Regions from separate parts of the Echinicola strongylocentroti genome, predicted to be linked through region 1. Evidence: riboswitches for the same ligand, from Rfam matches in the RefSeq annotation. Region 1 holds a riboswitch; the other holds the start of a gene.

What was found. A riboswitch is a leader RNA that binds a small molecule or an ion and turns the genes downstream of it on or off. The one in region 1 is predicted to bind cobalamin.
Region 2: it holds a riboswitch for cobalamin, as region 1 does, so the genes downstream of both, DN752_RS02120 (TonB-dependent receptor plug domain-containing protein) here and metE (5-methyltetrahydropteroyltriglutamate--homocysteine S-methyltransferase) in region 1, are expected to answer to the same signal.

What each region holds. Positions count from the first base shown of each region.
Region 1 is NZ_CP030041.1:4,808,873-4,816,892, forward strand. Features, by position in the region: gene metE (5-methyltetrahydropteroyltriglutamate--homocysteine S-methyltransferase) at 1-1,342, opposite strand, end outside; cobalamin riboswitch at 1,551-1,747, opposite strand; gene DN752_RS18895 (aldo/keto reductase) at 2,204-3,160, shown strand; tRNA gene DN752_RS18900 (tRNA-Pro) at 3,318-3,391, shown strand; gene DN752_RS18905 (AI-2E family transporter) at 3,841-5,043, shown strand; gene DN752_RS18910 (PQQ-dependent sugar dehydrogenase) at 5,350-6,618, shown strand; gene DN752_RS18915 (acyl-CoA thioesterase) at 6,905-7,423, opposite strand; gene DN752_RS18920 (DinB family protein) at 7,529-8,020, opposite strand, start outside.
Region 2 is NZ_CP030041.1:548,525-556,544, forward strand. Features, by position in the region: gene DN752_RS02115 (hybrid sensor histidine kinase/response regulator transcription factor) at 1-3,909, opposite strand, end outside; cobalamin riboswitch at 4,631-4,827, shown strand; gene DN752_RS02120 (TonB-dependent receptor plug domain-containing protein) at 5,011-6,918, shown strand; gene DN752_RS02125 (DUF5522 domain-containing protein) at 7,109-7,459, shown strand; gene DN752_RS02130 (bifunctional adenosylcobinamide kinase/adenosylcobinamide-phosphate guanylyltransferase) at 7,563-8,020, shown strand, end outside.

The sequences.
Region 1 (8,020 bases):
ATGAACCAATGGTGGTGGTGGCAAACAGTGGCAGGTGAAGGTGTTCGTTTTGAAGTTTCGTACGCTTGGAAAATGGGCTTTGCCGCTGACTGTGCGCTGGCGAAAGCTTCGCAACGGCTTCTTGGACGGAAGGCTTGTGAATACGGCTGGAATCGGCCTTGCTGCTTATCGCTGCTTGATTTTCTTCTAGTAGGGCATTGGACTGGGGGGAGTCACTGTCCAGTGTAAGAGTCTTAAGGACCGTGATTTCAGTGACTTTTTGACGGGCAAAGGCCAGCCAACTTTTGATGGTTGTGTCCAATGAATTTTCGTTGGTTTCTTCTTCTAGGTCACAGGGGCTGTGCAATAGTGAACAACTTGGCCCTATCAAAAGGCGGTCGTCATCCTTTTTTTTCTGGGCCTTTTTGATCAGCTGAAGTGATGACTGATAGTCATTTTTCCAGATGTTTCTACCATCGACCAGTCCCAGTGACAAGGTCATATTGCCAGGGATTTTTGATAAAATTGCGTCCAGTTGTTCTGGATGGCGAACTAGGTCTACGTGAAGCCCGCACACAGGAAGGTCAGCGGCCAGTTCTAGGTTGTCCTCCAGCGCACCAAAATAAGTTGTCAATAGTGTTTTGACTCCTGGTACTTGCTTTTTGATTTCCTTATATGCCCACACAAAAGCTTCTTTTTCTTTCTGGTCAAGATCCATTGCCAAAAAAGGCTCGTCCAGCTGCACCCAATTCGCATTTAATGCTTCCAGCTTTTTTAGAATATCGATATAAACTGGTAGTAACTGTTTTAACAAATCAATACGATGAAATCCATTTTCCTTTTCCTTACCCAGTAATAAAAATGAAACCGGCCCCAGCAGTACAGGTTTGGTAAGGACACCCAAGTGTTTAGCTTCTTTAAATTCATCCAGCACTTTGGTGGAGAAAAGTTTGAAGTGTTGTTCTCTGGTGAATTCAGGGACGATATAATGATAATTGGTATCAAACCACTTGGTCATCTCCATGGCAATGATATCAAGGCCGTCCTTCTGGTAGCCTCTTGCCATCGCAAAGTAGAGGTCAAGTTCCGGTTTGTTTAGTTTTGTAAGGATCTCATGATAGCGATCAGGGATGGCTCCTACCGTAAAAGCCATATCCAATACCTGATCATAAAAGGAAAAGTCATTGGAAGGAATGAGGTCCAGTCCAGCATCTTTCTGCAGCTTCCAGTTTGTGATGCGGACTTCAGCAGCAGCTTTCTGAAGATCATTAAGCGGGATTTTTCCAGCCCAGTAAGCCTCGCAGGCTTTTTTTAATTGTCTTTTGCTACCAATTCGCGGGTAGCCAAGATTGTGCGTTAGCATAGTGTTCAACTTTTAACGTGATAAATGGTTCGTCAAAAGCCCTTAGCCAAACTTCACAATGCTTTTGGAATGGCACGGTAAGAAGGTGCTGAGAAATAGACATACTTTTCCCTTGGGCACAGTAATCCCGGAGAAGAAAGAAAAAGCGTGAATACCCGACAGTAGCTTCAAATCGCGAAAGCATTGTCACTCCCATCTGCCGGCTTAGGCAGATAGGTCAATACAGGCAGGTCTCCTGGCTCATGACATTCTTACCGTCCTTCCCATTCTGAAACTGATCAGAACAGTGGACAACAAAGGGCAAGAACTTATTTGGTCACTCACAGTTGCGCGACAGCCCGTGATTTTCACACGGTTCCCTATTATCCCCGACCTTAGTCGGCGACCTATATTGGTGATTGAAGTAAATATGAAAAGAACTTTGGCTGCAAATATAGGAATTAGAATTGGATTTGGTGTAGAAATTAAAATTGTGATGACATATTTAACCCGGATTATGCGTTAAGAATCGTAGTGAGAGCTGAAATTGCAAGAAAATCAGTTAGTTTGGAGGCATTAGCGTAGCACCGCTACGGTTATGCCGAAAACTAAAGTGAAACGGCTGATTTTGAATCAGTTTAAGGTCGCAACAGATAGGCTAATGCATATTCCGGGTTTAACCTATTCCCTGATTTTGGTAGGCCAACCAACTTATCTATGGCCAGCTACGAACCAAAATATCAGGAACCGTGAGCTCCTGACACGATCCCGAAGAATCAAATCCATTCAATCGAAGTTCACCATAGCCAAAAAAAGCAAAGTGGAATTGTATTTTTTTTGTAGATTGGAGAGGAAAATCGAATAAGAACTCAACCTGATTTTATGACATCCACTCAGATAGGTCTTGGCATGGCTGCTCTTGGCCGGCCAGAATACATTAATATTGACCCAAAAGACAAAAGGGATAAATCAGAAGAAGCCTTTTATAAGAATGCATTTGATGTGTTGGATGAAGCTTACCGGTCCGGAATCAGGTACTTTGATACCGCAGCTTCTTACGGAAAAGGGGAATCCTTTTTGTTAAAATGGCACCAAAGGAGAAAACATTCGGATGTGCTTTTTGGCTCTAAATGGGGCTATACTTATACCGCCGACTGGCAGCTTGGCTACCAAGGAAAACATGAAGTCAAAGAACATAGCTTGGAAAAGCTAAAAGAACAATGGGGTTTTTCCCAAAAACTACTTCCTGCGCTGGACATCTATCAGATCCACTCAGCCACCTTGGAGTCAGGTGTTTTGGAAAACACAGCGGTTCTCGAAGAACTCGCCAGTATCAAACGATCTACAGAGGTGAAAATTGGTCTTACTACCAGTGGACCCCAGCAAAAAGAGGTGCTCGAAGAAGCAATGCATATCGCTGTGGAAGACACTCCATTGTTTGATACCTTTCAGGTAACCTTTAATATCTTCGAACAAAGTGCTCTTTCTATGTTAGAAGATGCCAAAACCAATGGTGTGAAGATTATCATTAAAGAAGCTATGGCCAATGGTCGTGTCTTTCCAAATAAAAATTACCCGCATTATGCCCATATTTATACCTTTATCGAGCAGCTGGCCCAAAAATACCAAGTGGGGGTTGATGCCATAGCCCTGCGGTTTTGTATGGATAAAGTCAAACCCGGATATGTCCTTAGTGGAGCCAGTACAGTCCAGCAGGTAAAGGAGAACTTAAAAGCCGCTACTTTTCAGCTTACCACAGGTGAGTTGGAGCAGCTCTCCGAGATGGCAATAAACTCGGAGGATTACTGGCAAGAGCGATCACTTCTCCAGTGGAATTAGAATAGCACTGGTTTATTTTGAAATAGATAAAAAAACTATTTTATTTGCAGCACCTAAAGCGCAAAAGCACTTTGGTCAATTAGGATGATCATGACAATGGGGCATGGTTATCTAAAAAAGTGAGTGTAGCCTTTCACCATAAAGGATAGATGATAATCGGAGTGTAGCGCAGCCCGGTAGCGTACTTGCATGGGGTGCAAGGGGTCGTGGGTTCGAATCCCGCCACTCCGACAAAAACAACAGGTAAAATGACCACCAAACCCCTTCAGATCACATGATTTGAAGGGGTTTTTGGGTTCAAGCGGAAAATCTGGGGGTCTGATGGAACGCTGATGACGCAGATGATTATGATTTGCACTGATTTTTTGCTTAAGTTGGAAAAGACAAGTAGCATAAAAAAGCCCTGAAAGGGCGTAACATCCTTAACCATGGGCAACGTCCATGGTAAATATCAAGAATAATCTCATTGTTTTAGCAGCAATTACCTTCCTAGTGCTTATAAATCCACGCTAAAACCCAATACACACGAATAGCGCTTTATTCCAAAAATCAATCGGGAATAAATTTCAAGAAAGTGTGTCTAAAATTTTTTCCCCCAGAAATATTGCTTGATCCATGGTATGTGTTTTGTGATTATTAAGGCCACGTTTTAAAAAAATCACATATTGTCTTACAGAAACATGGAAAATAGAAATAGGTTTCCGCATCCGTTGTTTTATTTGTTCCCTTTATACGCTATAGGCCTTTATTTTTTGGTTTTGGGTGTTATTAATGCCTATGTGTTCCTAGCTCCTATAAGTATTGCGGCTTTAATGACCATGATCTTACTTCCTGTAGTAAGGAAGTTTGAAAATTGGAAGATTAACCGCTTCTTATCGACTTTCCTGGCCACTTGTTTAGCATTAAGCCTATACTTATCGATGTTCGTCGTTATTTCCTTGCAAGCCAACAGCATCTATGAAAATTGGGATACGGTCAGTGGGAGAGTCCAAAATACGGTACAAAAAGTACAAGAATCTATCTCGGGAATATCAGGTGTAAGTCCTGACAAGCAACTTGAGATTCTTAACATTCCCCCTTCGGCATTATCTTCTGATAGCACCAATGCCGTTAATAGTCAGAAAAGTGAAAAGGACAGTACTTCTAAAAAAGGAGAAACCAAAGAAAGTACCGCTAAACAAAATAGTGGTGTCAAAGCTGCTATTACCAATTTTCTTGACTTTGTTGGTTATTCCTTGCTTACGTTTATTTACATTTTCTTTTTCCTTTTTTATCGAACAAAAATCAGGCTGTCCATTGTCCGTTTTTTTCCAGAAAACCAAAGGGATAAAACCAATAAGATTTTAAATGGGTCATTATCCATTGCGAAGCAATACTTGGTAGGCCGGCTTATTCTGATCTTTTTTCTATGGATCATTTACAGTGTAGGAATGGCCGTTTCAGGGATTGATAGCCCTATCCTGATTAGTCTAATAGCGGCTGCGTTATCTTTGATCCCTTATGTGGGGACGGTAATTGGGTATGTTATTGCGATGATGATGGCGGTAGTGTCAGGAGGCGAAACTGGCCAATATATCGGCGTGTCCATCACTTATGGACTGGCCCAATTTGTGGAAACTTATATCCTGGAGCCTTTCGTTGTCGGGGATAAAGTAGACCTGAACCCTTTGGTGACTATCATTGTCGTAGTGCTTGGAGGGCTGGTCTGGGGAGTCGTTGGGATGGTTATTTCCATTCCCCTTTTTGGCATGTTGAAAATATTGGCCGACCAGGTTACGGTGTTGAAACCGCTAGGTTATTTCCTAGGGCAAGATGATATGGGGAGCAAGGATGATGATTTCTTAGGGGCCATCGCCAAAAAACTCAAAAGGATGTTTAAATAACTTTAGTCAGCAATTACTTTCCAAAAAGACAGGTATTGGCATAGAATCGGTACAAAACCATAATGAACCTTAAACCCGAAATATGCATTAGTCTATCTGTTTAGATCTGAAATTGCTTCAAAATCAGCCGCTTTGCTTTAGTTTTCGGTTCTATCTGGCAGCTAGCCATGGAGCCGTCCGCTGCGGGGGCGCTCACACCTCCAAACTAACTGATTTTAGTGCACTTTCAGTCCTTCTCGATAGCTACCGGGACAGGCGATAACGATTCCTAATGCATAAATCGGATTAAAACCACAAAACATCATGATGACTTTACGATGCATCTTAATTCTTTCTTTATTTTACTGTGTTTCTTGTGGCGGAAAAGTAACGAAAGAAGAAAAAGAAAAAATTTCTAAAGAAGAACCAGATACCGTACAAACGGCAGTAGGTGAACTCATTTTACCTCCCCCTTATTCTAGCGAATCTGTGACCAATGAAAGCAAAATGGTCGACTGGCCTGAAGGAGGCAAACCCGATGCTCCAGAAGGTTTTTCTGTAAGTCTATTTGCCAAAGACCTAAAGCACCCCAGAAATTCTTTTGTGGCACCTAATGGAGATGTTTTTGTCGCAGAAAGCAGTACCAAAAACAGTGCGGATCGAATTACAGTTTTTCAGGATAAGGATAATGATGGGGATTATGAGGTACAAGAAGTTTTTCTCGAAGGCCTTAACCAGCCCTACGGCATATTAGTGCTTGGCGAATACTTCTACGTCGCCAATACTGACGGATTATATCGATATCCCTACCAAGCTGGAAAGGCGAAAATGGAAGCCGAAGGGGAGAAAATAGTAGACTTGCCAGCAGGTGGCTATAATAATCATTGGACAAGAAATCTACTTGCAAGCCCAAACGGGGATAAAATTTATATTTCTGTGGGTTCAGCCAGTAATGCGGGTGAATATGGGATGGATGAAGAAAAGAGACGCGCCCGTATTCTGCAAGTAAATCTAGACGGCAGTGCTGAGATTACCTACGCCAGTGGGCTGCGAAACCCCGTGGGTATGTCAGTCAATCCTCTTACTGGGGAATTATGGACGGCAGTAAATGAACGTGACAAGCTGGGAAATGATCTCGTGCCAGATTATGTTACCAGTGTAAAAAAAGGAGGGTTTTATGGTTGGCCGTATGCGTATTATGGTCCTATTCCTGATCCGCGGATGGAGGGAGAAGCCCCGGATTTGGTCAGTAAAACATTGGTCCCCGATGTGCCTGTAGGTAGTCATACGGCTTCTCTTGGCCTGACTTTTTATACACATGACGCCTTTCCTGAAAAGTACCAAAAAGGGGCGTTTGTAGGGCAGCATGGTTCATGGAATCGCAAAGAACTTAGTGGTTATAAAGTGGTGTTTATTCCCTTTTCGGAAGGGAAGCCTTCTGGCAAACCTGTCGATTTTCTAACCGGATTTATTTCGGATGCTGATCAATCGGAAGTATACGGAAGGCCCGTAGATGTGACACTGATGCCTGACGGCGGGCTATTGGTCAATGACGACAATGGAAACAGGATTTGGCATGTAAAGGCCAATAAATGAACTGTTCAGCTTCTTAGTTACCACCTCCCCATGGTGTTACTTTCAAGTGACACCATGGGGAGAAAGGGAGACGATTGCTAAAATGTCGGTAACTATTTGACCGTATGAAATGTGGGCTGACTTGACTTTTCCCTAGAGTAATAATAGCCACATGGCATTGCTCCATTTTTTTGAGGCCATTGGGGTAGTGGAAGTACAGGTAAGAGAGGTTGTCAATGTCTGATCAGTTAGAAAAGGTCTGGCCGTATAATGTCAGCATTTTGTGCCTGTTTCTTCATCCCGGGGGTTAATCTTCTGTCTGCATTCGCTTTTTGAGCAGTTTTACCCGCTCTACAATGGCATGTTGCGTGATGTCAAAATTGTCAGAGGTAGCCTTTAGGAAATCTTTTATAGCACCTTTATGCGGCTGTATTTTACCATCTGCCAGTCCTACATACTTCAGAGTGGTCCATAGGACATTTTTCAATTCCTTTTTGCTGTCATCTGTCATATAATACTCTACGACTACGGTGTTTTCATCATGCCATAGAATACGGCTCATAATGCGAACCCATTCGCCTACCATGGCCGGTCGGACGTAGGAAATGTTATGGTTGTAAACGACCCATGCGGCCTGGTACTTTTTGATCATGTCAAACATCTCCACACCATATAGCTTAGGTACTTGGTCTTCACGGGCATTGAAATAATAATCAAAGTACTTGGCGTTGTTCAGGTGCCTCATGGGGTCACAGTCCTGAAATCGGATCAGTGACCTGCTTTCTGTTTCTTTGGGGTAGTGTTTATCTGGGTTATACTCAAACATAATTAGTTATGGGGGTATGGTTATAAAACTGTAATGATTGAAAATTATGCTGATTTTGCGTTAGCCTGCTTCATTGGTCTTCGGCTTACTCACTTTACTCTCCACTCAATATCGTTCGCGCAAAATCTGCATGTGATGCCTAAAGTGTCCCGGGATGATATGCAAGAACGAACGAACGCTCATGGTATAATCATTGGCAGTACCTGTGTAGGTGTAGGCTTCTTCGGGCAGGGACCTGAAGAAGCTCCGAATGACGTATCGTGTCAGCTCAAACTCCTCTAAGAGCTCGGCAAGGGGCCTGTCATTGAACTGAGCCGCTTTTACATAGGCTTCCTGATCCATGCCGGGAAGCTCTTGCCCGTCCTTTCTGGCGATGGCCAATGCCCTGAAGAGCATGACCTTTTCGGTGTCGTTGATATGGCCAACGACCTCCTTGAGGCTCCATTTTCCGTCTTCGTAGCCTTTGGTGGCGTCTTCCTCCGAAACTCCTTCAAAATATTTCCTCAATTCCTCTACCTGAGAAAGCAATAGCTCCTCGACATTTTCCCCACGGACTTTTGAGACATAAGTGTCGTAGAACGGGCCATATTCGTCCAC
Region 2 (8,020 bases), 2.0 Mb from region 1:
CTCTCCACTGAGCATTTCTACCGAAAGCTCCGGATTGTCCATATTGTCCTCCACCACTTTTACCGCCTTTTGGATCAGCCTGTCATCGAGGGATTCGAGTTTCACCTCACTGGTGATGACTCCTATTCGTTTCTTGAACCGCTCCTGTAACAAACTGCGTTCGTTCAGCAGGTTCCTGACCCGAAGCAACAAAAGCTCTACATTAAAAGGCTTGGTGATGTAATGGTTGGCACCACTGTCCAATCCTTCCAGCTGCTTCTCTTCCGAGGATTTGGCGGTCAAGAGGATCACGGGAATATGGGAGGTACGAAGGTCCTTTTTCAGCAATTGGCAGAGCTCCACGCCGTTCATCTTGGGCATCATCACATCACTGATCACCATATCGGGAATATGCTCAAATGCCATTTCACTCCCTTCTTCCCCGTTTAGCGCTGTGATCACTTTGTATTCCTCCACCAGGCAGGATTTCAGGTAATGCACAAATTCCTCATTATCCTCTACCAACAAGATGGTCTTTTTTTCTGATTGCTCAATCCCTTCCATTTCCTCCTCGTCACTTTCCTCATAAGCCAGTTCTGTATGGGCTATTTCCTCCACTGGCAAGGTCACCGTAAACGTACTGCCACGTCCCACTTCACTTTCCAATAAAACGTCCCCATCATGCAGCCGCGCAAATTCCTGCACGATGGACAAGCCGATACCACTTCCTTGGTTCAGGCTATCACTGTTTTCTTCCCCGACATAGTAGCGGTCAAAAATCCGCTTTTGGTCCTCCTCTCCTATGCCTACACCAGTATCCTGTACACTGATCGATAGGCTTCCTTTTTCCCCTGCTGAATGAGGACTTTCATAATTCACCATTACCTTGATCGCTCCTCCCCTATAGGTAAATTTAAATGCATTGGAAAGGAGGTTAAAAAGGATTTTCTCCAATTTATCTACATCAAAATGCGTAAATAATTGCTGTTTATTGCTCATAAAATCCAAGGCAATATTCTTCTTCTCCGAAAGGTCTTCAAACGACTGGGTAGTTTCACGCAAGAAGCCAATAACATCTCCTTCTACGGGAGAAAAATCTATGCCTTCCGATTCGATTTTACGGATGTCCAGCAGTTGGTTGATCAGGTTCATCAGGCGCTTGGCATTTCGCTGAATGGTAAGGTAATGGTTTTGTGTATGTGGCTCGTTGGTAGTCTTCAGCAACTTCTCCACTGGTGCCAAAATCAAGGTCAGCGGTGTCCTGAATTCATGGCTGACATTGGTGAAAAACTTGGTTTTCATTTTGTCCAGTTCTTTCATCCGCTTGGCTTCTTCCCTGTCTTGGGCGATTTGGAGGCGGTCTTTTTCCCGGGCAATGATTTCCCGTTGGATCGCTATGACGATCAAGGCCACAATGACAAAATATATCAAAAATGCCAATGGGGTTTTCCAAAATGGTGCCAGGACTTCTATATCCAGCATCTGGGCTTTTTCGCTCCACACACCATCATTATTGGCCGCTCTCACCTTAAACGTATAGTTTCCCGGATCCAAGTTGGTATAGGTGGCCTTGGTCACCCCGTCTTCTACCTCCACCCAGTCGCTATCAAAACCTTCCAACATGTACCGATATTGGTTTTTGTCAGAATGGATAAAGTTCAGTGCAGCAAATTCAACGGCAAAAACGTTTTCATTATGCTTCAGCACCAGCTTTTTGGTTTGGTTGATGTTTTGCTCCAACACTATTCTACCCGCTATTTTTTTGCCTATCTTCACAGACTTGTTAAACAATTGAAAATCCGTCAAAACGACTTTGGGACTTTCTTCGTTCATTCGCATTTTGTTAGGATAGAAAATATTATAGCCATTGGGCCCACCAAAGACCAGCTCACCTTTTGAGGTCTTCAACGCGGAATTCTCATTGAAAGAGTTTCCCTGTAGTCCATCTCCCACGCTAAAATTACGAAAAGCCAATGAAAGCGAATCCTTGTCCTTGGCCCTACTTACTTGTACATGGCTCAGCCCAGTGGTCGTACTCAGCCAGAGGTTATGGTTATTGTCTTCCAGGATTTTTACGACATGATCAGACGGAAGACCATCTGTATGGTTAAAATTATGGAATACACCTTCCGCTTGATCAAAGTAACTAAGCCCTTGAGTAGTCGCCACCCACATCGTACCATTACTATCCTTTAAAATATCCATGATATTGTTCCCTGCCAAGGATGACGAATTACCGATTTCGTGGCTATGGTAAGCTGCAAAACCACTTTTCAGGCTGATTACATCAATCCCATTGCCACCACCAATCCAGAGATTTCCCGCCGTGTCCTCCTCCAAGGAAGAAATATAATCACAGTGCATAGGAAACCGACCCTCGGGTCCGATAAAATGGATAAAGCTATCCGTTTTGGGATCATAGAGGTCAAGACCGCTGCGCAAAGTGCCTGCCCAGACATTCCCTTCCCTATCCTCATATAGCTCCCATACACTTTCACCGGAGAGACTTTGTGGATCATTGGCATCAGGCTGGTAATTCCGGAACAGCTGACCATCAAAACGACTAAGTCCCTTCAAATAAGTAGCAATCCACAGCTCGCCATTTTGGTCTATCATCAGGTCCACGATAATGTCTCCGGGCAAGCTGTTTCCTTCGCCTTCTTGATGCTTGTACTCCGTATATCGCTGCTTCTTCCGGTCAAAATACAACAGGCCATTTCCATTGGTGCCAATATAAAAATTGCCCTTTTCGTCCTCCACAAAGCAGTTGATGTCATTGTAAGGAAGGGACTGTTTGGCCGTCAGCATGTGTTTGACATGGGGAAAACGGATCAATTTCTCGTTGTACAGGTTGATACCATTCTTGAAGGTGCCCACCCAGATAATACCTGAACGGTCTTTCATGAGCTCATACACACTGTTATGTGCCAGGCTGTGGGGATTTTCGGGATCATGTTGGAGGTAATTCACGGTCATGTCTTCCTTGCTGAGGACATTAATTCCGCCATGATCGGTACCGATCCAGATTTCGTTCTTTTTGTTTTCTACAATTCCCCTTACTTGGTTATTGTTCAGCTTTACCTTTTCTGAGTTGGTATGAAGGTGATGTAATCGATCAGCATAGCTGTCAAAATAAAATAGTCCTTCGCCATTTTCATACAGATAGATCCATGCATCATCATCACTATCAATAAAAATCCGGAAATCATCCGTATAGTTGACATTCGTATCTCCAAAAAGCTCGATCCGTCGCCTTACTTTTAATGAATTGGCTCCAAGGATATCCACTGCACCATTGGAATATACCAGCCAGTACTCGCCGTGGGAGTTTTCGGCAATGGCCGACACATAATTATAACTGATAGAAGAAAAATTGTCCTCTTGATGTTTGAGGTGAACAGTTTTTTGTGAACGAGGATCATATATGCTGATGCCCTGATTGGGATGTCCAAACCAATAGCGCCCTGAGTTATCTTCATATACCAAATGAACAACCGCACTTAACAGACCATACCGCTTTGCATACTGTGAAAGGGAGGTGCTGAAAGTCTCTGTGCTCGCATCATACACCTCCATGACATTGTTCCGGTTGAGCAGCCAAAGTGCTCCTTCAGGACCGGGCATGATTTTTCTGACACTGTTTTCGGATAAGGAGGTGGTGTCATTGGGACGGTTTCTGAAAACGCTAAACTCTTCTCCATCATAGCGGTTTAGCCCTGAGTTGGTCGCCATCCAGATATAGCCCAGCTCGTCTTGATGAATATCCGTAACACTGTTATTGGACAGCCCATCTTCCACCGTAATGGCACCAAATAGGTAATTGCCCTCCTGCGCATAAACACTGGAAAGTCCTGTCAGCAATAAATAAACGTACAACAAGCTTACAAAAAAACGATTCATCTGGCTATTGGGGTCATTGGGTATTGCCAATATAGTGTAAACTTTACCTCAAATCAACTAAACTGTTTCCCTGCGAAATACTAAATGCGTTTGTCCTGTTGAAAACTACTGGGCAAACGCATTTAAAAAAATGTTCTATTTGGTATTTATATTTGTCGTTCCTTTGGAATTTAGCTTTATATGTATCCGCTACATTACATGTAATCAAATTCACTACTGTTTATGCTTTATCAGACTTTCCTACTTTTTCCATTGATGAAAAAGTAGGAAAAAAATCTAGGCCATGGAGCATCCTTCAAATTAAGAGGTTGGGTTTACGAGTACGATTTCGGTTGCCTTAATTTGATTTTGTGCCAGTTGCTATGGGCTAAAACTGAGTGGATCTCACTTGTCCACTGCGCGAGCTAACTCATTTTCTTAACGCCCCCATCAACTGTCCCAAAACCGAATGCTCCAAAGGCCGAATAATGGACTCACAGTGGACACTTCGTTTCTATAAGCCTAAGTGTTGCGTTACGGATACACATAAAATTCTTGAACCGGTTTATGGACTTAAGTGCCAGCGGCACGATAAATTTTGTAACCTGCGGATTCATCCGCAGGAGCTTAAGCTCTCCTCAACCTCCCGAAGGAGTGCCAGCGGCACGGATGATAGCTATGCCTACACGAAATTTGTTTCCCTTCAAAACACTTAATGCGTTTGCCACACTTGAAAACCACCTTCCATTGCAACTTCCCCGCAAAAAACCTTATCTTTGCGCCAGTTTTTGGCACCTATTCACCTAAAAGGAGAATGGTTTAATAGGGAATCCGGTGAAAATCCGGAACTGTACCCGCAGCTGTAAGCTCCCAAAAGCAACTGGTAACCAAGCCACTGTCCGACATATCGGATGGGAAGGCGCCAGGTGTGGAGCAAGTCAGAAGACCTGCCATCAACTGCTATAATTCAGAGCTTTCGGGTGAAAGGCTATGAAACTTCAACGGATCTTATCGATGATGAGATCTTCAGAAGTTCCATGCGGGCAATGTACTTCTTCATTGCACACATGAAAATATCTTTAGCGCTGAGGATATTTTCACAGTTTTCCCAGAAAGTTCATAGTGTCCAATTATTAACGCATTAAACACGCTATGAACAAACACATTATTTCTTTTCCAAAAAAGAAAGGACTACTTCCCCTTCTTGTAGCAGGCATTTCCCTTTGGACTGCTATGGCCAATGCACAAGATGCCCAAGACCTCGATGAAGTCGTCGTGACGGGTACCAAATTTGAAATCCCGGTCGAAAAATCCGGAAAGACGATTTACAAACTCAACCAAAAGGACATTGAACGGAATGTGGGAAAAACCATCCCCGACTTGCTCAATGAGGTACCCGGTATCCAAATAGACGGAAACTACAGCTCTCCGGGGACCAATATCAGCTATTTTGTCCGTGGTGCCAGTAGTAAGAATACTCTCATCCTCATCGACGGCAATCCTATCAATGATCCCTCACTGGCAGACGCCACCTATGACCTGAGACTCCTTCCGCTGGATCAAGTGGAGTCTATCGAAGTGCTCCGTGGTGGACTGAGCACGCTTTACGGTACCGGAGCCTCCGCAGCCGTGATCAATATCAAATTAAAATCAGGAAGCAAAACCAAAAAATTCGGTGGATCTGCTGACTTCAGCGGCGGATCTTTTAATACCTACCGGGGAAACATCAGCCTAAACGGCCAAACGGAACGATTCAATTACTTGGTGTCCGGAAGCCTTTACAATTCGGAGGGCTTTTCGTCAGCCTTGGACACTACAGCCGCCGCTGCCTACGGCAAAGATGGCATCAACCGAAAAGACCTTATGGTCAAAATGGGCTATGCCTTTTCGGGTCGCTTTAAGCTGGATTTTCTTACCGCCTATGATGACATGGAGGCAGATTATGATAGTGGACCCTTTCTCGATGCAGACAACCAGCAGACCAGCAACCAGCTGCGATTTGGCCTAAACCCTACTTATCAATATGCCAACGGTAGCATCAAACTTAAAACTGTTTACAATATCAGTGAACGGGAATTTATCAGTAGCTTCCCTTCAGAATACAAAGGCAGAAACCTTCAGCTCGACCTGACCCAAGAGCACCAGATCGTCAGTGGGCTGAAAGGGCTTTGGGGAGTCAATCTCCAACAATTATCCTACGAACAACCGGGAGAACTGGCTTTTGACAATAACCAATTCACGCTGCTGGATCCTTATGCTTCTTTCTTCTATGAAGCGGCCAGTGGCTTCAATGTCCACGCGGGAGCCAGGGTAAACACCCATTCGGAATACGATGCCAAATTCATCTATAATGTCAATCCAAGTTACCTATTTGAAGTTTCTGATCAAGTGACCGCAAAGATCCTCGCATCTGTGGCTACTTCTTATGTCACGCCTACCCTCTATCAGCTCAATTCTCCCGACTACGGAAACGATGCGTTGAATCCCGAGGAATCACTCAATTATGAACAAGGAATCTCCTTTTATGTAGGCGACGAATTCACCTTTAACCTGGTGCATTTTACCCGTGACGAATCCAGCCCAATTGAGTTCGTGTCCTTGTTTGACGAGACCGGAAACTACATTGGCGGTGAATACCAAAACACTACCGATAAACGGAGAGTGGAAGGCTTCGAGGCAGATTTCACTTGGATGGTCAACCAATACTTCTCCATGTCTGCTAATTTTGCACATGTCAGTACCGACAAGCCCGAGACCTTTTACAGGGTACCAAAAAGCAAGTGGGGGCTGGTATTCAATGCAAGTCCGGCAGAAGACACCCAAGTGACCTTAAAATATAACTTTACCAGCCAAAGAACAGTCTATGACTATGGTGTGGGAGGAGCATTTGACCTGGACAGCTATGGACTGGTGGACTTATTTGTACAGCAAGCCGTCTTGGACAATAAACTGAATATTTATGGTGGAGTGAACAACCTGCTGGATGAAGACTTTACTGCCATCTATGGCTATACCACCAGAGGCAGAAACTTCAGCATCGGAGCGCGATATCAGTTTTGAGATGTGAGATTTGAGTCTTGAGATGTGAGTAGTGAGTCTTGAGACAAAAGGCCTCGTTCCCCCTTTTAGGGGCTAATCCTGATCCCTGTACTGAACGTATCGAAGGGTGAAATCAGGAAAGTATAATAAGAAAACTAGATGGATCGCCATATGGTTTATAATGTAGTAGACTAATGAAAAGGCATACACAATGAACAAAGAAAAGCGCTGCCCAAATTGCCAAATAGCTTTTGCCTGCACGACGGAATGTTGGTGCAGTGCTTTTCCTCCTATTGTACCACTGGAAGAAAACCAGGGTTGCCTGTGCCCTGACTGCCTAAAGTCCGCCATACAGGACCGCATCAGCCACTGGACAGCACACCTCGACGCCAAAAAGATCAAAACGATCCAAAAAATGGGGAAGCCCACTTCACTGATCGAAGGCATCGACTATACGGTCAATGAACAGGGGTTTTATGTGTTTTCAAGCTGGTACTTGCTCCGGCAGGGGAAGTGCTGTGGAAACGGCTGCCGAAATTGCCCTTATCCCAAAAAGACTTGATGCCTAACTATAAACCGGGATAAATTATGAATAAGAATTCACAACTTTCATGATAAATGACCATGCTGACCATTAACCCAACCAGTTAAAAACCTCCCACACCATGATCCACTACATTACAGGCGGTGAACGCTCAGGAAAAAGTAAATACGCCCAGCAGTTGGCCGAGAGGCTATCGGCATCCCCCGTTTATCTGGCCACTTCCAGAATATGGGACCAAGACTTCCAAAAACGGGTGGACAGGCACCAATCTGACCGGGATGAACGCTGGACAACCATCGAAGAGGAAAAACACCTTGGCCAAGTGGATGTTTCCGGCAAAGTAATGGTACTGGACTGCGTGACCCTTTGGCTGACCAACTGGTTTGCTGATTCAAAAAGTGACATCGAAAGCTGTCTGGACAGTTGTAAATCGGAAGTTGACCAGTTGTTTTCGACTGCCCAAAAAGGTACCTTGATCATCATATCCAATGAAATCGGAATGGGACTCCATGCCCAAACGGAAGTAGGCAGAAAATTCACCGAACTCCAAGGCTGGATCAACCAGTACATTGCCCAAAG